2 regions of the Enterobacter sp. RHBSTW-00994 genome follow, and region 2 is predicted to be linked to the other one. Evidence: predicted binding sites of a transcription regulator. Region 2 holds the regulator's gene; the other holds the start of a gene.

Region 1 (11,373 bases), 590 kb from region 2:
TCAGCCGCGGATCGTTTTCCGCTTCCAGCCAGCGGGCAACCTGGTGGTCTCCCTGGCCCAGCAAACGCAGATAATCATCCGCAATCTGGCGACCATAGCGGTAGCCTGCCAGTTTGCGCGCCATGCGATCGACCTTCACGCGCAGCGGTTGCACCATGTCCGGATGAAGAATGGTTGCGGGCTGATTGTCGATCTCACCCGGTTCGCGGGCGTGGATTTTTTGCTCCAGCAGGCCGAGCGCCATCGCAAAACCGTACAGCGTGGCCGCAGGTGTTGGCGGGCAACCCGGAATATACACATCCACTGGCACAATTTTGTCCGTCCCGCCCCATACGCAGTAGAGGTCGTGGAAGATACCGCCGCTGTTGCCGCACGCCCCGTAAGAGATACAGATTTTTGGATCGGGCGCAGACTGCCACGCACGTAGCGCAGGCGAACGCATGGCACGGGTTACTGCGCCAGTAAACAACAAAATGTCAGCATGACGCGGTGACGGTACAACTTTGATACCAAAGCGTTCGGCATCAAACAGCGGCGACAGTGTTGCGAAAATCTCAATCTCGCAGCCGTTGCAACCACCGCAGTCCACCCGGTAGACGTAGGCAGAACGTTTGATTTTTTTCAGCAGCGACGCTTTCATGCTGGCGATGGACTCATCCACCGTCATCGGAACAGGGATCCCTCTGTCGTCGCATGGGCCCAGTAAGTTATCCATTAGCTGGCCTCTCTCATATGGCGGGTTAAATCAATACGATCGGATGGCAACAGGCATTTCTGTCGCTTACATTCCGGACAGGTTTCAAAACTCTCCCGGTGATGTTCCGCCCGGATATCCCCGTTGTGTTTCAGCAACGCAATGGCGTAGTCGATCTCTTTTTGGACGGCAAACGGTCTATGGCACTCACGGCAATGACACAGCGCAAATCGCGACTGCTGCAGGAAATCCTCTTTTTTCCAGACCGCCAGTTCGTACGCTTGCGACAATTTAATCGCCGCCGTTGGGCACACCTCTTCGCAGCGACCGCAAAAGATGCAGCGCCCCAGATTGAACTGCCAGGCCAACTCCTGTGTGGCAAGATCCGTTTCGACCGTCAGGGCATTCGACGGACAAGCATTAACGCAGGCCGCGCAGCCGATACACTGCTGCGGGTTGTGTTCAGGTTTGCCGCGAAAGTTTTTATCGACCGGCATCGGTTCCAGCGGGTAACTGCTGGTTACTGCGCCGGTTTTGATCACTTTTTTGATAAAGGTAAACATGACAAATCCCTATTTCAGCGGCGAGTTCTTACGCTCGATGCTGTAGCGTTCAAGCTCTTTATATGGCACGACCTGGCTTTTTTTCTTCCTTACATCCACCACCGTCATACGGTCGGTGCAGGAGTAGCAAGGATCAAGGCTGCCGATAATCAGTGGCGCATCTGAAACCGTGTTGCCACGCAGCATATAGCGCAGCGTCGGCCAGTTGGCGTATGTTGCCGCACGACAACGCCAGCGATACAGCTTCTGGTTGTCACCAGTCATGCTCCAGTGAATGTCGTCTCCGCGTGGCGCTTCGGAAAAACCGAGGGCAAAGCGGCCAGGAATATAGGTAAAGCCTTCCACCATCAGCGGGCCACCAGGCAGATTATCCAGCCCGAAGTCGATCATATTGAGCGCGGTGAAAACTTCGTTAATACGCACTTTCAGACGAGAGATAACATCGCAACCCTGCTCACTATGCACCGTCATCGGCAGCAGGCCGTAACCGACAAACGGGTGATCCGCACGGGTATCACGCGCATGGCCGCTGGCACGCACCATGGGACCAACGTTACTGAAGTCACGGGCGATTTCCGGATCAAGACGGCCAATACCGACGGTACGTTGTTCAATGTTTGGCGTGCTCAGCAGCATATCCACCAAATCCTGCACGTCACGGCGCATCTGTTGTGCCAGCAGGCGAGTCTGGATCATGTCGTCTTTCAGCAGATCGCGGCGAATCCCGCCGATCAGGTTCAGCCCGTAGGTTTTACGCGCCCCGGTCAGGATCTCCGCCATTTTCATGGACGCTTCGCGCACGCGGAAGAACTGCATAAACCCGGAATCAAAACCGACAAAGTGACAGGCCAGCCCCAGATTCAGCAGATGAGAATGCAGACGCTCCACTTCCAGCAGAATCGCGCGGATCATCTGTGCGCGTTCCGGTACGACAATCCCCATCCCGTTTTCCACCGACGTGGTGTAGGCGGTGCTGTGGGCAAAACCACAAATGCCGCATACGCGGTCGGAGAGGAAGGTCACTTCGTTGTAACCCATACGGGTTTCCGCCAGTTTTTCCATACCCCGGTGGACATAGAAAAGACGGTAGTCGGCGTCGATGATGTTTTCACCATCGACAAACAGGCGAAAATGCCCAGGCTCATCAGAGGTCACATGCAGCGGGCCAATCGGCACAACGTTGTTCTTTTTGCTGCCCAGCTCATTGATGAACTCGTAGGTTTCGTTGTCCGTGGTGGGCGCAGGACGTTGACGGTAATCCATACTGTCTTTACGCAGCGGATAAAGTTCGTCCGGCCAGTCATCCGGCAACACCAGGCGACGTTCATCCGGCAGGCCAACCGGAACCAGGCCGTACATATCGCGGACTTCACGTTCCCCCCAGACAGCGGCAGGAACACGTGGCGTGACTGACGGATATTCCGGCTTGTTCGGGTCCACTTCTACGCGTACCGTTACCCAGCACTTCTCGCCCTGCTCCATCGACATGACGTAGTACACCGCGTAATTGCCGCAAAGCTGACGCTCGTCGTTACCAAACAGAACGGACAGCCAGCCACCCTGCTGGTAATAGAGAAACTCTACCACTTCCGGCAGGTAGTTCACTTTCACAGTGAGGGTTATCTGGTCTTTAGTCTGCCAGCTTTCATCCAGCACCACGCCGGGAAAGGCCTGGTGGAGTGCGGCGAGATACTGCTGACCTTTTTTTTCTTCAGACATAAATACTCTCTTAAATCACGCCACCAGCAAGGAGACGAACGCTAAAAATGCAAATCCAAAACCAGCCCAGGTAACCCGTGAGGTGGCCACAAAACGCAGGCGCGCCATGCTGTTTTCAAACAGCGCAATCACCAGCACGCCGATCAGCAGCTTGAGCGCCGCAACCACCACGGCCAGCACCAGACCACTAACGGAGAAATGCGTCATCTGTCCCCACGGGAAGAAAACGCCAACAAACATTTGCAACACCACCAGTTGTTTAAGGCTAATACCCCACTTCAGCACGGCAAAACCGTAGCCGCTGTATTCGGTGAGCGGTCCTTCCTGCAACTCCTGCTCTGCTTCAGCGAGGTCGAACGGTAGTTTTCCCATCTCAATAAAGGTGGCGAAGGCGCAGGCACACAGAGCCAGAATCAGCGGAATGGAACGGGCGACAGGCCAGTGATAAACGGTGTGAGTGATAAAACTGATGTGCGTAGAGCCCGCAACCTGCGCGGCAACCCACAGCCCCAACAGCAGGATTGGCTCAACCAGAACGCCCAACATTGCCTCACGACTGGCTCCGAGCCCGGTAAACGGGCTTCCGGTGTCCAGCCCGGCAATAGCAAAGAAGAAACGGGCGATAGCGAAGAGGTAGATCAGCGTGATCAGATCGCCAAGCACAGGCAACGGAGACCCTACCGTCACCACCGGTAACGCCGTCGCGATGGTTAACATCACGCCAACCATCACAAAAGGGGTCAGGCGGAAGACCCAGCCTGCCGCATCCGGTGCGACGCTCTGACGAGTCAGCAATTTGAAGAGATCGCGATACTCCTGCAGCACACCAGGCCCGCGACGGTTATGCATCCTGGCGCGCGCCACACGGCTCACTCCCGATAGCAATGGCGCAACGGCGAATAACACCAGCGCCTGAAGTAATGCCAGTAACAGACTCATGTCAGGCTCCTCGTGAAATCACAATCACCACCAGTACTGCCAGCTCAATCACGGCCAGACGGCGGAACAACGCAGGTACAGCGGCACTTTGCCAGCCCGGGATCCACCCCACCGGATTAAGCCAGTGACGCAGCTTCAACACAGCGGCAAAGTTCTCTTTAACCGGCATGGCAAAACCATGGGCAGTGATCACCATGGATTGCTCATGTTCGTAACCACAGGCCCAGGCCGCACCGCGCGAACGCGCAGGCAACCGGTCGCGGCGGAAAAAGAGCATCAGCACAAACGGCAGCAACGGGGCAGCAATCAGCAACAGGGCAATCATCGGCTGGGAAACCGTGGTGTGTGCGGTCGTGAGCGGCAGCGGAACCGCCTTGCCAAGCAGCGGGATAAGCCATGGCGCCGCCACGCCGCCAATAATGCAGCACAACGCCAGAGCCACCACACTGGCTGCCATTAGCAACGGTGCGCAGCAGGCATTTTCCGCTTCACGGGTGCGTGGTGCGCCAAGGAACGTCACACCATAGACTTTCGCCATGCACATCACCGCCAGTGCGCCTGTGATCGCCAGGCCAACAGCCAGCAGCGGCCCCAACAGACGCGCGATAAACACGTCACTTTGGCCGAGCGCAAAGAAGGACTGGTAAATCACCCACTCACCGGCAAAGCCATTCAGCGGTGGCAACGCCGCCATCGCCATCAGCCCGACCAGCATACATAAGGCGATCACCGGCATTTTTTTGCCAATACCGCCCAGCTTTTCAATATCGCGATGACCGGTACGGAACCAGACGCTGCCCGCGCCCAGGAACAGGGTGCTTTTAAACAGGCTGTGGTTAATGAGGTGATACAGACCGCCAATAAACCCGGCTGCAATCAGCGCCGGATGATTCAGTGCCAGCCCCGTCACACCCGCCCCGAGACCGAGAAGAATAATGCCGATGTTTTCCAGCGTGTGGTACGCCAGCAGACGCTGGATATTGTGTTCCATTAGCGCGTACAACCCGCCGACAAATGCCGTGACCATTCCCGCCAGCATCAGCACAATACCCCACCACAACGGAGGCTGCCCCCCCACCAGTGAAAACGTCAGGATGCCGAATAACCCAACCTTCATCACTACGGTCGAAAACAGTGCGGCGGCCGGGGCTGAGGCATTGGCATGTGCCTGAGGAACCCAGCCATGGAGCGGGATGATCCCCGCCAGCAGGCCAAAACCGATGACTCCCAACAGCCAGATATCTGCGCCCAATGGCAGCACCTGCGTGCGTTCATGCAGCAGCGTAAATTCAAGCGTGCCATAGCGTTGCCACACCAGCCAGCACGCCAGCGCAAGCAGCAGCGTGCCGAGTCGTCCAAGTGCAAACCACAGCTTGCCGGATACACTACATCCGGTGAGGAACACGCCGCAAAGGGCCATGATCTCCGCCATCACGACCAGCGCGCCCAGGTTACTGGCGGTGACGGCGCAAATCGCGGTCGCCATCAGCAAATTCACCAGCAGGCCGTTCGGTTTGATTTGCGGGTGACGATGCCAGTCAATATTAAACAGGCTGATAAAAAAGCCGCACAGGCCGAAGGTCACCAGCCAGATGGCATTCAGCGGTGAGAGCTGAATCGCATGACGGATCAACGGCAAACTCGCCCCGGTAGATTGCCCCCCCATCAACACAATCGCTCCCGTCGCCGTGGTCATCGCACTGGCGAGTGCGCCACCAATCCCTGCTATCCAGCCGCTCAGGGTTTTACAGAAGGAGAAGACCAGCGCCAAAACAGCCGTCGCAGCAAAGACCATCACCGCGCTACTCATCAAGGTCGTTGCGTTCATTTCGCCCCCTCGTTCTGAGACTGAAACAGCGAAAGATCGCCAAAATCGGAATTGATCGTGAGCTCGCGTTTACGTTTGCTGGTTCGCGCAATATCGCGAATATTGACCAGAATTAGTGCTTTGGTCGGGCAGGTACGCACACAGGCCGGGCCTTGCTCATCGAAGCTGCAGAGATCGCATTTCACTGCGATGGCACGCACGCCGGGAACCCAGTCCAGCAATGTGCTCACACGAGCCGGAGCGGGAGGGGCTGGCGGCGCTTTCGGGGAGTTGGCGTTCGCCGGAATGTGCAGCGGACGGCTGCCGGAAAACTCAATGGCCCCAAACGGACAGGCAATGCCGCACAGTTTGCAGCTTACGCACAGGCTTTCGTTCAGCTGTACAGCACCCTCTACGCGAGTGATCGCATTAACAGGGCAAACACCCGCACACGGGGCATCCTCACAATGGTGGCAGAGCTGCGGGGCAGACTCTTTTTCATTACGCATGACGCGCAGACGCGGCATTGACTGTAACCCGTGCTGACGGTGTGTTTCCGAACACGCCGCCTCACAGGTGTGACAGCCAATACAGACCGTCGAGTCAGCAATTACAAAACGGTTCACCGGGTAATCCTCTGGTGATGGTCATTTTTGACGAAAATCTGTCTTATCGACACTTCTCGACACTCGGAACAAATCAGGCAACGTTGGCTGAAATATTTCCAGCAATCAGCTGTTTCAGGTTTACCGGTAAATCGTGCTCCACCGCGGTATAAAGCCCCTCGTAAACTGGCGCGATTTTCTCCAGATAATGTTCCAGAACCTGCTGACGATCGCGGTTGCTGACGTGACCATCCACCATGCCATCGGCCATCAACTGCGCCTGGGCAATACGTTGTTTTTCACCCTCTTTTGTCTCGACGTAATACTCAATGGTGTGGCTGTTAAAGGTGTCAGCCAGCGAGACATAAACCGTAAAATGCCCGAACAACACAAAGCGCATATCACCTTGTGCGGCACAGCTCATGGCATGATGAAGACGGGCTTTCGACAGGGTGATCCCCTGTACCAGAGAGTTGCAATAGAGATGCCATTGCTCCTGTAACTGCTGATGGCGCTGCGCGATGTAATCCGCTTTCTCGCTAATTTCCCAAATGGTCATACAAGGTGTCCGATTAATGGAGATTGCGGCTATTAAGCAGATTCCATGCCAATTTTTAATATATTGATTTTAAATAATTTTAACCAAATCCAGTCTGTCAAAACAGCGGTGTCGACGTGTCATTTCGACAGCGCCGACACCGTCACGCCTTAACAAAAATCAAGATGGCACTGTTATTGCATTAACGGGGCAATTCATTGAGGAGGCGTCATGCACGAACTCACCCTCTGCCAACGGGCTTTGGAATTAATCGAACAGCAGGCAACCCTGCATAACGCAAAACGTGTTACCGGCGTCTGGCTGAAAGTCGGGGCATTTTCCTGCGTCGAAACCAGTGCCCTGACCTTCTGCTTTGAACTGGTGTGTCGCGACACGCTGGCGGAGGGCTGCCAGCTTCATATTGAAGAACAGCAGGCGGAGTGCTGGTGCGAGCAATGCCAGCAATACGTCACGCTGCTGTCGTCGAAGGTACAACGCTGCCCACAGTGCCAGAGCACCGGGCTTCGCATCGTGGCGGATGACGGGTTGCAGATCCAACGCCTCGAAATCGATCAGGAGTAAATTATGTGTAGCACCTGTGGTTGCGCCGAAGGCAACCTCTATATTGAAGGGGATGAACATCGTCCTCATTCCGCGTTTCGCTCCGCGCCATTTTCTCCCGCCCCCCGCCACTCCGGGGCATTGACGGGCATCACCTTCACACCTAAGCAATCCGATGCCGGCGATCTTCACTACGGTCACGGCGAAGCAGGCACACACGCGCCGGGCATCAGCCAGCGTAAAATGCTGGAAGTTGAAATCAACGTACTTGACAAGAATAACCAGTTGGCGGCCCGTAACCGCGCCCGTTTTGCCACCCGCAAACACCTGGTGCTTAACCTGGTCTCCAGCCCGGGTTCCGGTAAAACCACCCTGTTAACCGAAACACTCAAACGCCTGAACGAGCGTGTTTCCTGCGCGGTGATTGAAGGCGATCAGCAGACGGTAAATGACGCTGCGCGTATTCGCGAGACAGGTACACCTGCCATTCAGGTCAATACCGGGAAAGGCTGCCACCTGGATGCACAGATGATTGCCGACGCCGCCCCGCGTCTGCCGCTGGCAGATAACGGCATTCTGTTTATTGAGAACGTGGGGAACCTGGTGTGTCCGGCCAGCTTTGATCTCGGCGAGCGCCACAAGGTAGCGGTGCTGTCCGTGACTGAAGGAGAAGATAAGCCGCTGAAATACCCGCATATGTTCGCCGCCGCATCGCTGATGCTGCTGAATAAAACCGACCTTCTGCCTTATCTGAATTTCGATGTCGAAAAATGCCTGGCTTACGCCCGCGAAGTGAATCCTGATATTGAGATCCTGCTGGTCTCCGCCACACAGGGTGACGGGATGGACAACTGGCTGAACTGGCTGGAGAACGAACGATGTGCATAGGCGTTCCAGGGCAAATACATTCTATCGACGGTGTTCAGGCCAAAGTGGACGTTTGCGGTGTGCTACGTGATGTCGACCTGACGCTGGTGGGCAGCGACGATGAGACAGGCACACCACGCATCGGCCAGTGGGTGCTGGTGCATGTCGGTTTTGCGATGAGTGTGATAAACGAGGCGGAAGCGCGCGACACGCTGGATGCTCTGCAAAATATGTTCGACGTTGAGCCTGATGTCGGCGCACTTCTCTATGGTGAGGAGCAGTAAGCCATGCGCTACGTCGACGAATATCGCGCACCTGAACAGGTGATGCAGCTCATAGAGCATTTGAAAATACGGGCCACACGGCTGAATTACACTGCCGAAAAACCTCTGCGCATTATGGAAGTGTGCGGCGGACATACCCATGCGATCTTCAAATTTGGCCTTGACCAGTTGCTACCGGAAAACATTGAGTTTATCCACGGGCCTGGCTGCCCGGTGTGCGTCCTGCCCATGGGGCGTATCGACAGTTGTCTGGAGATCGCCAGCCAGCCTGATGTGATTTTCTGCACCTTTGGCGATGCGATGCGCGTCCCGGGAAAAAAGGGATCCCTGCTCCAGGCCAGAGCGCGCGGAGCTGATGTCCGTATTGTCTATTCTCCCGTGGATGCGCTCAGGCTGGCGGTGGAAAATCCTGCCCGAAAAGTGGTGTTTTTCGGCCTGGGTTTTGAAACCACCATGCCCGCAACAGCCATTACGCTGCAACAGGCGAAAGCCCGTAACATTGAAAACTTTTTCTTTTTTTGCCAGCACATTACGCTCATTCCAACACTGCGCAGCCTGCTGGAAGAACCGGGCAATGGCATTGACGCGTTCCTGGCCCCCGGCCATGTCAGTATGGTCATCGGTACAGAGGCCTACGGTTTTATCGCCAAAGACTACAATCGCCCATTAGTCGTTGCTGGTTTCGAACCTCTTGATCTACTGCAAGGCGTAACCATGCTGGTTGAGCAGAAAATAGCAGCCCAGAGTACGGTGGAAAATCAGTACCGCCGTGTTGTTCCCGATGCCGGAAATCGACTCGCGCAACAGGCCATTGCCGACGTCTTTGCCGTTAAAGGCGACAGCGAATGGCGCGGCCTGGGGCTGATTGCCGAATCAGGAGTGCACCTGACGCCTGCGTATCGCTCGTTCGACGCCGAAGCACATTTCCGCCCGCAGCCTCAGCAGGTTTGCGACGATCCTCGCGCCCGCTGTGGCGAAGTGTTAACCGGTAAATGCAAGCCACATCAATGCCCGTTATTTGGCAACACCTGTAACCCGCAAACCGCATTTGGTGCGCTGATGGTCTCTTCAGAAGGCGCATGCGCGGCGTGGTATCAGTATCGTAATCAGGAGTGTGAAGTATGACCACGGTGGAAATGGCGCACGGCAGTGGCGGTCAGGCCATGCAGCAGTTGATTAATCAGCTGTTTATGGAGGCCTTTAATAACCCCTGGCTGGCGGAGCAGGAAGATCAGGCGCGAATTGACCTCGCCTCCCTCACCGCCCAGGGCGACAGACTGGCCTTTTCTACTGACAGTTATGTCATTGATCCGCTGTTTTTCCCTGGCGGTGATATCGGCAAGCTGGCGATCTGCGGTACAGCAAACGATGTGGCCGTCAGCGGCGCGATTCCCCGCTATCTCTCCTGCGGTTTTATCCTGGAAGAGGGACTGCCGATGGAGACACTTACCACGGTTGTCACCAGCATGGCGCGCACCGCCCGTGACGCGGGGATCGCTATTGTGACCGGGGATACCAAGGTGGTACAGCGTGGTGCGGCGGATAAACTGTTTATCAACACTGCCGGGATGGGGGCGATCCCCACAGATATTCACTGGGGCGCTCAGCAACTCTCGGCTGGCGATGTGTTACTGGTCAGCGGAACGCTGGGTTGTCATGGCGCGACGATACTGAACCTGCGTGAAGGGCTTGGGCTTGACGGTGAATTGCGCAGCGACTGTGCGGTACTGACGCCGCTTATCCAGACCTTGCGTACTCTTCCTGGCGTAAAAGCCCTGCGCGATGCCACACGCGGCGGTGTGAATGCCGTGGTGCATGAGTTTGCGGCCAGTTGCGGATACGGTATCGAACTGACCGAACGCGGATTGCCCGTCAAACCTGCCGTTCGTGGATTATGCGAGCTACTTGGACTCGATCCGCTAAACTTTGCTAACGAAGGCAAACTGGTCATCGGTGTGGAACGCCATGCAGCAGAAGCCGTACTGGAACAATTACGGGCTCATCCTTTAGGGAAAGAGGCCGCCATAATCGGTGAGGTGGTTGAGCGCAAAGGGGTGCGCCTGACCGGACTGTACGGCGTAAAACGCACGCTGGATCTCCCACACGCAGAACCGTTACCCCGAATTTGCTAGAACCGCGCCAAAAGCGGTCAGCACACTTTTTTCTCTCTTTTTTGCCAGTTTCTATTGGAATGCACTATGTCGTATACACCCATGAGCGATCTTGGACAGCAGGGTCTGTTTGATATCACGCGCACTCTTTTACAGCAGCCCGATCTGGGCTCGCTGAGCGACGCCCTGACGCGGCTGGTCAGGCAATCTGCGCTGGCCGATAGCGCTGCCATTGTGCTCTGGCATAGCGGAAGCCATCGCGCGAGCTACTTTTCGACGCGTGAAAACGGTAAAGCTTTTGAGTATGAAGACGAAACTATTCTGGCTCATGGCCCGGTGCGTCGCATTCTCTCGCGCCCGGAGGCCCTGCATTGCAACTTCGACGAATTCCGGCAAACCTGGCCTCTGCTGGCAGAGAGCGCGTTGTATCAACCCTTCGGTCACTATTGCCTGCTACCGCTGGCGGCAGAGGGACGTATTTTTGGTGGCTGCGAATTTATCCGCAACGCTAACCAGCCCTGGAGTGAGGCCGAGTACGAACGTCTGCATACCTTTACGCAAATCGTCGGCGTGGTGGCAGAACAAATCCAAAGCCGCGTGACCAATAACGTCGATTACGATCTGTTGAGCCGCGAACGGGATAACTTCCGCATTCTGGTGGCGATCACCAATGCCGTACTTTCGC
Region 2 (11,373 bases):
GCTGCTTTACCTGGTCTATTTCCTGCTGCAAACCTCTATTCGTTCCAATGGCGCGAAAGGCAAGCTTGATCCTATGGTCTGGACATGGGCAGTAAATAGCGTGTATATCCTGCTGGCTTTGGCATTAAACCTTTGGGATACAGTGCTCATGCGCCGCATTCGTGCCCGGTTCTCGCGTAAAGGAGCGTTGTAATGCAGGCATTTGGCGTTCTCGATCGCTACATCGGTAAAACGATTTTTTCCACCATCATGATGACCTTGTTCATGCTGGTGTCGCTTTCCGGCATCATTAAGTTTGTCGACCAGTTAAAAAAAGCAGGTCAGGGGAGCTACGATGCGCTGGGCGCGGGGATGTATACCCTGCTCAGTGTGCCAAAAGATGTGCAGATTTTCTTCCCAATGGCGGCTTTGCTAGGCGCGCTGCTTGGGTTGGGTATGCTGGCACAACGTAGTGAACTGGTGGTGATGCAAGCCTCCGGCTACACCCGTATGCAAGTTGCGCTGTCGGTAATGAAAACGGCAATTCCGCTGGTTTTGCTGACCATGGCCATTGGTGAGTGGGTTGCCCCTCAGGGCGAGCAGATGGCTCGTAACTATCGTGCTCAGGCTATGTATGGCGGCTCATTGTTGTCGACCCAGCAGGGATTATGGGCAAAAGACGGTCATAACTTTGTCTACATCGAACGCGTAAAAGGGGACGATGAACTGGGCGGTGTGAGCATTTACGCTTTTAATGAGCACCGTCGTTTACAGTCTGTGCGCTATGCGGCCTCGGCTAAATTCGATGCCAGCAACAAACTTTGGCGCTTGTCGCAGGTTGATGAATCTAACCTCGAAGATCCGAAACAAATTACCGGTTCGCAAACGGTTTCTGGCACGTGGAAGACTAACCTGACACCGGACAAACTCGGCGTGGTTGCCCTGGATCCTGATGCGCTATCGATAAGCGGCTTGCATAACTATGTGAAGTATCTGAAGGCGAGTGGACAGGATGCCGGGCGTTACCAGCTCAACATGTGGAGTAAAATCTTCCAGCCGATGTCCGTTGCGGTCATGATGTTGATGGCACTGTCGTTTATCTTCGGGCCACTCCGAAGTGTCGCAATGGGGATGCGTGTCGTCACTGGTATCAGCTTTGGCTTCGTGTTCTATGTACTCGATCAGATTTTTGGTCCGTTGACTCTTGTTTACGGGATCCCACCGATTATTGGTGCGCTGCTGCCAAGCGCCAGCTTCCTGCTGATTAGCCTCTGGCTGCTGCTTAAACGCTCCTGATCAACACTTCACCTCACTCCTGAACATCGGGAGTGAGGCTAATCTCCTGTTTCACCCCGCACTTTTTCTCACAACCCTCAACGTCTTGCCCCGAATTTGAGTATTATTGAGCGATGTAGTCGTGAAGGTATCCTCTATGAAGCAAATTCGAATGCTTGCTCAGTACTATGTCGATCTGATGATGAAGCTCGGCCTGGTGCGATTTTCTATGTTGCTGGCACTGGCATTAGTCGTGCTGGCCATTGTCGTGCAGATGGCCGTGACGATGGTCTTGCATGGCCAGGTCGAAAGTATCGACGTAATTCGCTCGATCTTCTTTGGCCTGTTGATCACACCGTGGGCGGTCTATTTTCTGTCCGTGGTGGTCGAGCAACTGGAAGAGTCCCGTCAGCGTCTTTCACGGCTGGTTGAGAAACTGGAAGAGATGCGTGAACGCGATCTCAAACTCAATGTTCAGTTGAAAGACAATATTGCGCAGCTTAACCAGGAGATTTCGGATCGCGAAAAAGCAGAAGCCGAGCGCCAGACCACGCTGGAACAGCTCAAGATTGAGATGAAAGAGCGTGAAGTGACACAAATCCAGCTCGAACAGCAATCGTCTTTCCTGCGCTCATTCCTGGATGCGTCACCGGATCTCGTTTTCTATCGCAACGAAGACAAAGAGTTTTCAGGCTGCAACCGGGCAATGGAGCTGCTCACGGGGAAAAGTGAAAAACAGCTGATTAACCTGAAGCCGCAGGATGTCTATTCCGAAGAGGCGGCCGCCAAGGTAATGGAGACCGATGAAAAAGTCTTCCGCCACAATGTTTCCCTCACCTATGAACAGTGGCTGGATTATCCTGATGGGCGCAAAGCCTGCTTTGAAATCCGTAAAGTGCCTTATTACGACCGTGTGGGTAAACGCCATGGCCTGATGGGCTTTGGGCGCGACATTACTGAACGTAAGCGTTATCAGGACGCTCTGGAACGTGCGAGCCGCGACAAGACGACCTTCATCTCCACCATCAGCCATGAGCTTCGTACTCCGCTGAATGGGATTGTCGGCTTAAGCCGTATTCTGTTGGACACTGAGTTGACGGGGGAGCAGGAGAAATACCTCAAAACGATCCATGTTTCTGCTGTTACGCTTGGCAATATCTTCAATGATATTATCGACATGGATAAAATGGAACGCCGCAAAGTTCAGCTCGATAACCAGCCGATCGATTTCACCAGTTTCCTGGCGGATCTCGAGAACCTCTCAGGATTACAGGCGCAGCAAAAAGGGCTGCGCTTTGTGATGGAGCCAACCTTGCCACTGCCGCATAAAGTGGTGACAGATGGCACACGCCTGCGACAAATTCTGTGGAATCTCATCAGCAATGCCGTGAAGTTTACCCAGAATGGTAAGGTTGCGGTGCGTATCCGCTACGACGAAGGTGACATGCTGCACTTTGAGGTAGAAGACTCAGGTATCGGCATTCCGCACGAAGAGCAGGATAAAATCTTTGCTATGTATTATCAGGTGAAGGACAGCCATGGGGGTAAACCGGCGACCGGAACCGGTATTGGCCTTGCGGTTTCAAAACGTCTGGCGAAGAGTATGGGTGGCGACATCACCGTTACCAGTCACCCTGGCAGTGGTTCGACCTTTACGCTGACAGTCCATGCGCCCGCTGTGGCTGAGGAAGTAGAGGATACCTTCGACAGTGATGATATGCCGCTCCCTGCGTTGCATGTGCTGCTGGTGGAAGACATTGAACTGAACGTGATCGTGGCCCGTTCTGTGCTGGAAAAACTGGGTAGCAGTGTGGACGTGGCGATGACTGGCAAAGCGGCACTGGAGATGTTTACGCCTGGTGAGTATGACCTCGTTTTGCTGGATATTCAGTTGCCGGACATGACAGGGCTGGATATCTCTCGTGAGTTGACCGGGAAATATGCTGCTGATGAGTTGCCGCCACTGGTTGCTCTGACGGCCAACGTCCTGAAGGATAAAAAAGAGTACCTTGATGCCGGTATGGACGATGTACTTAGCAAGCCTCTGGCGGTCCCTGCATTAACCGCCATGATTAAGAAGTTCTGGGATACCTGTGATGAAGAGGAGAGCACCATGACATCTGTTGATAGCGCTAAAGCACAAGCGATACTGGATACCGCCATGCTTGAGCAATATATCGAGTTGGTTGGCCCAAAACTGATTACTGATGGACTGGCTGTGTTTGAAAAAATGATGCCAGGTTACTTGAGCGTGCTGGAGTCAAATCTGACGGCTCGCGATCAGAAAGGGATTGTTGAAGAAGGTCATAAGATCAAAGGTGCAGCCGGTTCGATTGGTTTACGCCACTTGCAGCAACTGGGTCAACAGATTCAATCTCCCGATCTCCCGGCATGGGAAGATAACGTTGGTGAATGGGTTGAAGAGATGAAACAGGAATGGCAAAACGATGTGGCGGTGCTCAAAGCGTGGGTGGAAAATACAAAAAAATGACCCCGGATAAACCGGGGTGCGCGAATACTGCGCCAACACCAGGGAAATCGTGGCTGCGCCTGATTTATCATGTTGTTTTCGCATAGACGCAGCCTGAATATTTAGGCCGCACGCAGATAAGATAGCAAATCTTAAATGGTTTGTTACATGAATCAGTGAAATGTGTGAAGCATAGCGGTTTAATCAGAATTATTAATGTCCGTCAGTGGGTTGCAAAGAAGGATCGTCATGATGAAAAAGATTGGTGTTGTGCTGAGTGGATGCGGTGTTTACGACGGTGCAGAAATACATGAATCGGTATTAACGTTGCTGGCATTAGCCCGGCATGGCGCAGAAGTGATTTGTTTTGCTCCGGATAAAAATCAGGTAGATGTTATCAATCATTTAACAGGCGAAGTGATGCCGGAGACCCGTAACGTTCTGACTGAAGCGGCGCGCATTGCCCGAGGCAACATCCAGCCTCTGGCACAGGCAAATGCGACTGCACTGGATGCACTCATTGTGCCAGGCGGTTTTGGCGCGGCAAAAAATTTAAGCACCTTTGCCTCCCAGGGAAGTGAATGCCATGTTGATAGCGAGTTGAAAGCGCTGGCATTGGCGATGCATAGTGCCGGTAAGCCGCTGGGTTTTATCTGTATTGCGCCAGCGATGCTACCTAAAATCTTTGATTTCCCGCTACGCCTGACCATTGGAACGGATATTGATACGGCTGAAATTATCGAGGACATGGGGGGCGAGCATGTTCCTTGCCCGGTTGACGATATTGTTGTTGATGAAGATAACAAGATTGTCACCACGCCAGCGTATATGCTCGCGCAGAATATTGTGGAAGCCGCAACGGGTATTGAAAAGCTGGTGGATCGAGTGCTGGTTCTGACTGAATGAGTCGCAAATTTGCAGTGAGCGCATGGGTAAAACATCTCCTGCTCCGCATTGTCCTGGTGCTCGCCGTATTCTGGGGGGGCGGTATTGCGTTATTCAGTGTTGTGCCCGTTCCCTTTTCCGCAGTGATGATCGAACGCCAGCTTGGTGCATGGGTATCGGGCGATTTCAGCTATGTTGCGCACTCTGATTGGGTGAGCATGGATGAAATGTCACCGCTGATGGGGCTGGCGGTCATTGCAGCAGAAGATCAGAAATTCCCGGAACACTGGGGTTTTGACGTGGCGGCCATTGAGAAAGCGCTGGCGCACAACGAACGTCATGAGAATCGCGTTCGAGGTGCGTCGACATTGTCACAGCAGACGGCCAAAAATCTGTTTTTGTGGGACGGGCGTAGCTGGTTACGAAAAGGACTGGAAGCGGGTTTGACGCTCGGAATGGAAACCGTCTGGAGCAAAAAGCGTATTTTGACCGTCTACCTGAATATTGCGGAGTTTGGTGAGGGTGTATTTGGCGTGGAAGCGGCGGCGCAACGCTACTTCCATAAACCTGCCAGCAGGCTGACACTCTCCGAGGCGGCGCTACTTGCCGCCGTTCTACCGAATCCGATCCGTTTTAAGGTGAATGCACCTTCAGGATATGTACGCAGCCGTCAGGCATGGATAATGCGTCAGATGAGGCAACTGGGTGGGGAGAGCTTTATGGTGGAGCATAAACTGTATTGATGTCCCTCTCCTGGCGGGAGAGGGTAAGAAGTTCAGTCTTCGTCGAACCCGGCATTAAATAACGCAATGACGGCAGCCAGAGCTTCTTCTTCCTGCGGGCCGGTCGCTTCGACTTCAATCTGTCGACCTTTCGCAGAATCGAGCATCAGTAGTGCAATGACGCTATTGGCTTCTGCTTCTGTTCCCTCATCGTTACGCAACAGAACCTCTGCTTCAAATCCCTGCATCAGTTCAAACAACTTCATTGCCGGGCGTGCATGCATACCTAGCTTATTGGTGATCTCAACAGTTTGTTTTACAGTCATGTTTTACGTTTTTCCAGCGTGCGATGACGGGACTGAACGTTCTTTCCGCGTGAACGGAAGTAATCGGCCAGTTGCTCGGCAATATAAACCGAACGATGTTTACCGCCAGTACAACCAATCGCCACTGTCAGGTAGCTACGATTGTTTGTCTCCAGCATAGGTAACCATAGCTCAAGGTAGCTTCGCGTCTGGTAGATAAAATTGTGAACTTCTGTGTGTCTGTCGAGGAATGCTGCGACGGGCTTATCAAGGCCGGTCATTGGGCGTAATTTAGGGTCCCAGTGCGGGTTAGGCAGGAAGCGCACATCAAAAACATAATCCGCATCGATGGGAATACCATGTTTAAAGCCAAAGGACTCAAACACCATCGTCAGTTCACGCTCACGTTTACCCAGCAAACGCGTTCTCAGCATTTCGGCCAGTTCATGAACTGACATCTCTGATGTGTCGACAATCAGATCTGCACGTGAGCGCAGCGGCTCCAGCAGATCGCTCTCTTCGTCGATCGCGCTCTCCAGGGACAGATTTTTACTGGAAAGTGGATGCAAACGGCGTGTATCACTGTAACGACGGATAAGCGTGTTCCGATCTGCGTCGAGGAACAGCAGTTGCGGTGAGAAGGCTTCTGGCAGGCTATTCATTGCCTGCTCAAAGACTTCAGGTGATTCAGGCATGTTACGGACGTCGATACTGACGGCAGCAGAGATTTGTCTGTCTGCAAGCGTCCGCGCAAGGTCGGGCAGCAGCACAACCGGCAGGTTATCCACGCAGTAAAAGCCCATATCCTCGAGCGCACGAAGGGCGACGGATTTCCCGGACCCCGAGCGACCGCTGACAATCATCAACACCATGTTCCGGTTCTCCTCAGGACAACAGATGTGAAGGCCATCTCATTGTTATGCATCATCCTGACTGCCTTCTGCTTCAGTGATAATTTGATACAGCTCTTCATCACTTTGGGCTGAGCGCAGTCGGCGGCAAATGGTTTTATCTGCCAGGCGTTTGGCGACCAGAGAAAGCGTGTGCAGATGGGTTTTTGTCTGATCGGCCGGAACCAACAGTGCGAAGAGGAGATCGACCGGCTGGTTATCAATGGCGTCAAAGGCGATAGGTGTTTCCAGTTGTACAAAAACACCGACGGCACGCAAGGTATCTTCTTCCAGCTTGCCATGAGGAATTGCAATGCCGTTGCCGATGCCAGTACTGCCCATTTTTTCACGGGTCAGAATAGCTTCGAACACGACCTGCGGTGGTAGGCCCAGCTGTTTTGCAGCCAGTTCACTGATGATTTCCAGCGCACGTTTTTTGCTCTGGCAGTGGACACCACTGCGGGTACATTCCTGGTTAAGGACGTTGCTCAGTTGGAGAGCGGAATCGTTGTTCATCATAATTTCACCTAAGCGCTAACTGTACAAATGGCCCGTTGTGTTTCACAACAGGCCTTCCTGCACCCGTTAACTGCCCGGACAATTAGTGTTGTTTTAGTTTATCTTTATGTTTATTAAGCTGTCGCGCAAGCTTGTCAATCAAGCCGTCGATAGCCGCATACATGTCTTGCCCTTCCGCACTGGCATGAAGCTCGCCCCCATTAACATGCAGGGTTGCGTCCGAGATATGAGTCACTTTCTCCACTTTTAACACAATGTAGACCTGGTTTATCCTTTCGAAATACTGCTCAAGTTTCGCGAATTTAGCATTCACAAAATCGCGTAAAGCATCAGTAATTTCGACATTGTGTCCTGTGATGTTGAGCTGCATAGTGTCTTCCTTATCGGTTGTGTCAGACCAGTTGTTTACGCTGGTTAGACGGCGGAATGGATAAAGACTCTCGATACTTCGCAACAGTACGGCGTGCCACCATAATACCCTGATCGGACAGCATGGTGGTTAACTTACTGTCACTCAGTGGCTTCGCGGGATTTTCCGCGGCGATCAACTTCTTCACCAGTGCGCGAATCGCCGTCGACGAGGCTTCGCCACCGCCTTCGGTATTCACATGACTGGAGAAGAAATACTTAAGCTCAAAAATACCGCGTGGACTGTGCAGATACTTTTGTGTGGTCACACGGGAAATCGTCGATTCATGCATCTCGACGGCCTGAGCAATATCTGCCAGCACCATCGGTTTCATAAACTCTTCACCCTGCTCAAAGAATGCCTGCTGTTGCTCAACGATACAGCGACTTACACGTAGCAGGGTATCGTTTCGGCTCTCCAGGCTTTTGATCAACCATCGTGCTTCCTGAAGGTTGCTACGAATGTATTGATTGTCAGAGTCGTTGCGCACACTGGTACACATCGAAGCATACTGCTGGTTGATTTGCAGGCGAGGAATACTGTCAGAATTCAGTTCGACAACCCATCGGTCATTATGTTTTCTGACCAGCACATCAGGGATAACGTATTCAGGTTCACTGGTCTGGATCGATTGGCCAGGGCGCGGATCCAGTGATTGGATCAGGTTGACCGCTTCTTTAAGTACGTCTTCTTTCAGGCGTGTTACGCGCATCAGTGTGCGGAAATCATGGTTTGCCAGGAGATCCAGGTGTTCGCTGATGATTAATCGCGCCTCGTCAATCCATGGTGTTTCCCTGGCAAACTGAGAAAGCTGGATCAACAGGCAGTCGCGCAGATCTTTAGCGGCGACGCCAACCGGATCAAAGCGCTGGATACGTTTCAGAACCGCTTCAATCTCTTCAAGATCAATCTCATCATTGCCGATGCTTTCCAGGATATCGTCCAGCGTCACCGTTAAATAACCGGTATCATCAACGGCATCGACAATGGACGTCGCAATAGCGCGATCGGTGTCAGAGAACGGCGTCAGCTCGACTTGCCACATTAGATAATCTTGCAACGACTGGGTTGTTTCACCCTGATAGACAGGTAATTCGTCGTCCTGATAGTCCACGCGCGTTCCAGATGGCGTTCCTGCGGTGTAGATTTCATCCCAACTGGCATCCAGAGGCAGCTCGTCCGGCATCTCTTTTTGTTCGAGAGCATCAACGGTGTCGAGCGCTTCTGTATCTTGTGTCTGCTGGGTTTCTACCTCGTCATGAAGATCGGTTTGCTCCAGCAATGGGTTGCTATCCAGCGCTTGCTGGAGTTCTTGCTGAAGTTCTAGCGTGGACAGTTGCAACAGGCGAATAGCCTGCTGTAGCTGTGGCGTCATTGCCAGTTGTTGGCTGAGCCTTAATTGCAAACCTTGCTTCATGTTCAGAGCATTATTCTCCGGTTCGGCGTGACAATACCTCTACCCTATCAGAGTCTGAAGTCTTCCCCAAGGTACACGCGCTTAACATGTTCATCTTCGAGGATCTGTTGAGGCGTGCCATGAGCAATCAGATGGCCCTGGCTAACAATATATGCACGTTCGCAGACAGCCAGCGTTTCACGGACGTTATGGTCAGTGATAAGTACGCCGAGCCCGCTATCGCGCAGGTGTTCAATAATGCGTTTGATGTCGATAACCGATATGGGGTCAACACCCGCAAAGGGCTCATCCAGAAGGATAAATTTAGGATTTGCAGCCAGCGCACGAGCTATCTCGACACGGCGACGTTCACCACCAGAGAGTGCCTGCCCAAGGTTATCGCGCAGATGTTCGATATGGAACTCTTCCATCAACTCGTTGGCGCGATCCTGACGTTGTTCGGCGCTAAGATCGTCGCGGATCTGCAGGACTGCCATCAGGTTATCGAAGACGCTCAAGCGGCGGAAAATGGAAGCTTCCTGAGGCAGATAGCCAATACCACGGCGCGCACGCGCGTGCAGTGGCAGCAAGCTAATGTCATCATCATCAATGATAATGTTGCCTGCATCGCGTGGGACAATGCCCACCACCATATAAAATGTAGTGGTTTTACCTGCACCGTTAGGGCCTAAAAGGCCAACAATTTCGCCAGAATTTACGGTCAGACTGACATCTTCTACGACGCGACGGCCTTTATAGGCTTTGGCGAGGTTCTTTGCAGTTAATGTTGCCATAACGAATTAGTTACTCTTCTTCTGTGCCGGGGCCTGGCTTTGGCCTTTGTCCTGCAGCTGTGATGGAACAAGCACGGTTGTCACGCGTTTGCCTTTCTCGCTGGACGCTTGCATCTTCTGCTCTTTCACCAGATAGGTGATTTTGTCACCGGTGATATTGCTATCCAGTTGTTCCAGATAAGCATTACCTGTCAGGATGACAAGGTCTTTCGCCAGCTCATAGTGCATATGTGTGGCGCGGCCTTTTACTGGCTTACCGTTATCCTGCATTTGATAGAAGGTGGCAGGGTTGCCATAGCCATCAATAATTTCTTTGCCCTGCTCGCCGCCCGGACGGGTGACGACCACTTTATCGGCATTAATTTTGATTGTGCCCTGGGTCATGACGACGTTGCCAGTGAAGGTGACGACGTTACCCTGCATATCAAGCGACTGAGTGTCGGATTCAATATGAATCGGTTGTTCGGTATCACCAGTCACAGCAAGCGCGGGAAGACTGGCGGCCAGCAGTGCGCTGGCAATCACGAAATTAAGGCTGAGTTTGTTTGTTTTGAATTTCATAGGAGGTTCTAACCTTTTCAATCAGCTCGGCGTTTTTGCTGCGTAAGTTCCCGCGCATTCTCAGACCGCTGGAATTAAATGTTGTACCGTACAATGTGACCAGATCCTGCGAAGTGACATCCTGAGTGACCAGGTTGATCTGGGCATTATCCGTAGTAATTTTGCGCAGTTGAGAGTCTGCGGTCAGGGCATTGACCTCAACATGACCATACAGATAAAGCATACGGTCATTTGTCAATTTTGCTCTGTCAGCTTTAATCGACCATGTCGGTGTTTTATCGGTATCAAAGGTAGTCATTACCGGCTGGGTAAACCACGAAACACCTTGCTCCGAAAAATATTCAACATGCTGGGCAATCAGGCGATAGTTCAGCGCACCTTCCGGGCTATAGACCACGGTGTCACTGTGATCGCTTTTATATGTTGGATCATTAGTGTTGACCACTTCTGTTGGCGTATCGTCACGGTCAGCAAGGTTCACGCCAATCAGGATCAATGCAACAAGTGAAAGCAGAATGATAACCCAACGTCTGGTTTTACTCATATCGATTGCCCTTTGGCCTCATCAAGCTTACCCTGCGCCAGCAGCAGTAAATCGCATACTTCACGGACAGCACCACGACCACCGTTGATATGGGTAACGTAGTCGGCACGCGGGATCAACAGCGGATGTGCATCCGCGACCGCGATACTCAGGCCCACTTCAGCCATGACTGGCCAGTCGATCAGATCGTCGCCGACGTAGGCAACATGTTCTGGCGCGATGGACAGTTTCGTCAGTAAATCCCTGAACGCGACCATCTTATCGGATTGTCCCTGATACAGATGGGTAATGCCCAGTGTTTCACAGCGGTCTTCTACCAGTTTAGCCTTCCGTCCGGTGATGATAGCAACTTCGATGCCCGATGTGAGCGCGCAGCGAATACCGTAACCATCACGAACATTAAATGCTTTCAGCTCTTCGCCATTATTGCCCATATAAATCAAGCCATCGGAGAGGACGCCATCGACATCCAGGATCAGCAGACGGATCTTTTCCGCCTGCGCCATCATGTGGGCACTCACCGGGCCATAACAGGTTGCAAGGGATGCACCCGCATTACTCATTGTCTTATCCTTCATTACACTACGCCAGCGCGTAGCAGATCATGCATATGTACCACACCCA

Evidence for each region. The regulator sigma-54, encoded in region 2, starts transcription at its own class of promoters, with help from an activator protein. The targets are predictions, from matches to a motif close to GTTGGCACANNTTTCGCTNT.
Region 1: a site for sigma-54 is predicted at 7,050-7,069, ahead of hypA (hydrogenase maturation nickel metallochaperone HypA). Genes of this name have one in related genera too.

The regions. Positions count from the first base shown of each region.
Region 1 covers NZ_CP056199.1:3,673,994-3,685,366, forward strand. The annotation lists gene HV346_RS17550 (NADH-quinone oxidoreductase subunit B family protein) at 1-715, opposite strand, end outside; gene HV346_RS17555 (formate hydrogenlyase complex iron-sulfur subunit) at 715-1,257, opposite strand; gene HV346_RS17560 (hydrogenase large subunit) at 1,267-2,976, opposite strand; gene HV346_RS17565 (respiratory chain complex I subunit 1 family protein) at 2,992-3,915, opposite strand; gene hycC (formate hydrogenlyase subunit 3) at 3,917-5,743, opposite strand; gene HV346_RS17575 (4Fe-4S dicluster domain-containing protein) at 5,740-6,348, opposite strand; gene hycA (formate hydrogenlyase regulator HycA) at 6,422-6,886, opposite strand; gene hypA (hydrogenase maturation nickel metallochaperone HypA) at 7,097-7,447, shown strand; gene hypB (hydrogenase nickel incorporation protein HypB) at 7,451-8,314, shown strand; gene HV346_RS17595 (HypC/HybG/HupF family hydrogenase formation chaperone) at 8,305-8,577, shown strand; gene hypD (hydrogenase formation protein HypD) at 8,581-9,702, shown strand; gene hypE (hydrogenase expression/formation protein HypE) at 9,699-10,709, shown strand; gene flhA (formate hydrogenlyase transcriptional activator FlhA) at 10,776-11,373, shown strand, end outside.
Region 2 covers NZ_CP056199.1:4,265,174-4,276,546, reverse strand. The annotation lists gene lptF (LPS export ABC transporter permease LptF) at 1-193, shown strand, start outside; gene lptG (LPS export ABC transporter permease LptG) at 193-1,275, shown strand; gene arcB (aerobic respiration two-component sensor histidine kinase ArcB) at 1,412-3,745, shown strand; gene elbB (isoprenoid biosynthesis glyoxalase ElbB) at 3,977-4,630, shown strand; gene mtgA (monofunctional biosynthetic peptidoglycan transglycosylase) at 4,627-5,352, shown strand; gene npr (PTS phosphocarrier protein NPr) at 5,385-5,657, opposite strand; gene rapZ (RNase adapter RapZ) at 5,654-6,508, opposite strand; gene ptsN (PTS IIA-like nitrogen regulatory protein PtsN) at 6,554-7,045, opposite strand; gene hpf (ribosome hibernation promoting factor) at 7,128-7,415, opposite strand; gene rpoN (RNA polymerase factor sigma-54) at 7,438-8,871, opposite strand; gene lptB (LPS export ABC transporter ATP-binding protein) at 8,919-9,644, opposite strand; gene lptA (lipopolysaccharide ABC transporter substrate-binding protein LptA) at 9,651-10,205, opposite strand; gene lptC (LPS export ABC transporter periplasmic protein LptC) at 10,174-10,749, opposite strand; gene kdsC (3-deoxy-manno-octulosonate-8-phosphatase KdsC) at 10,746-11,312, opposite strand; gene kdsD (arabinose-5-phosphate isomerase KdsD) at 11,327-11,373, opposite strand, start outside.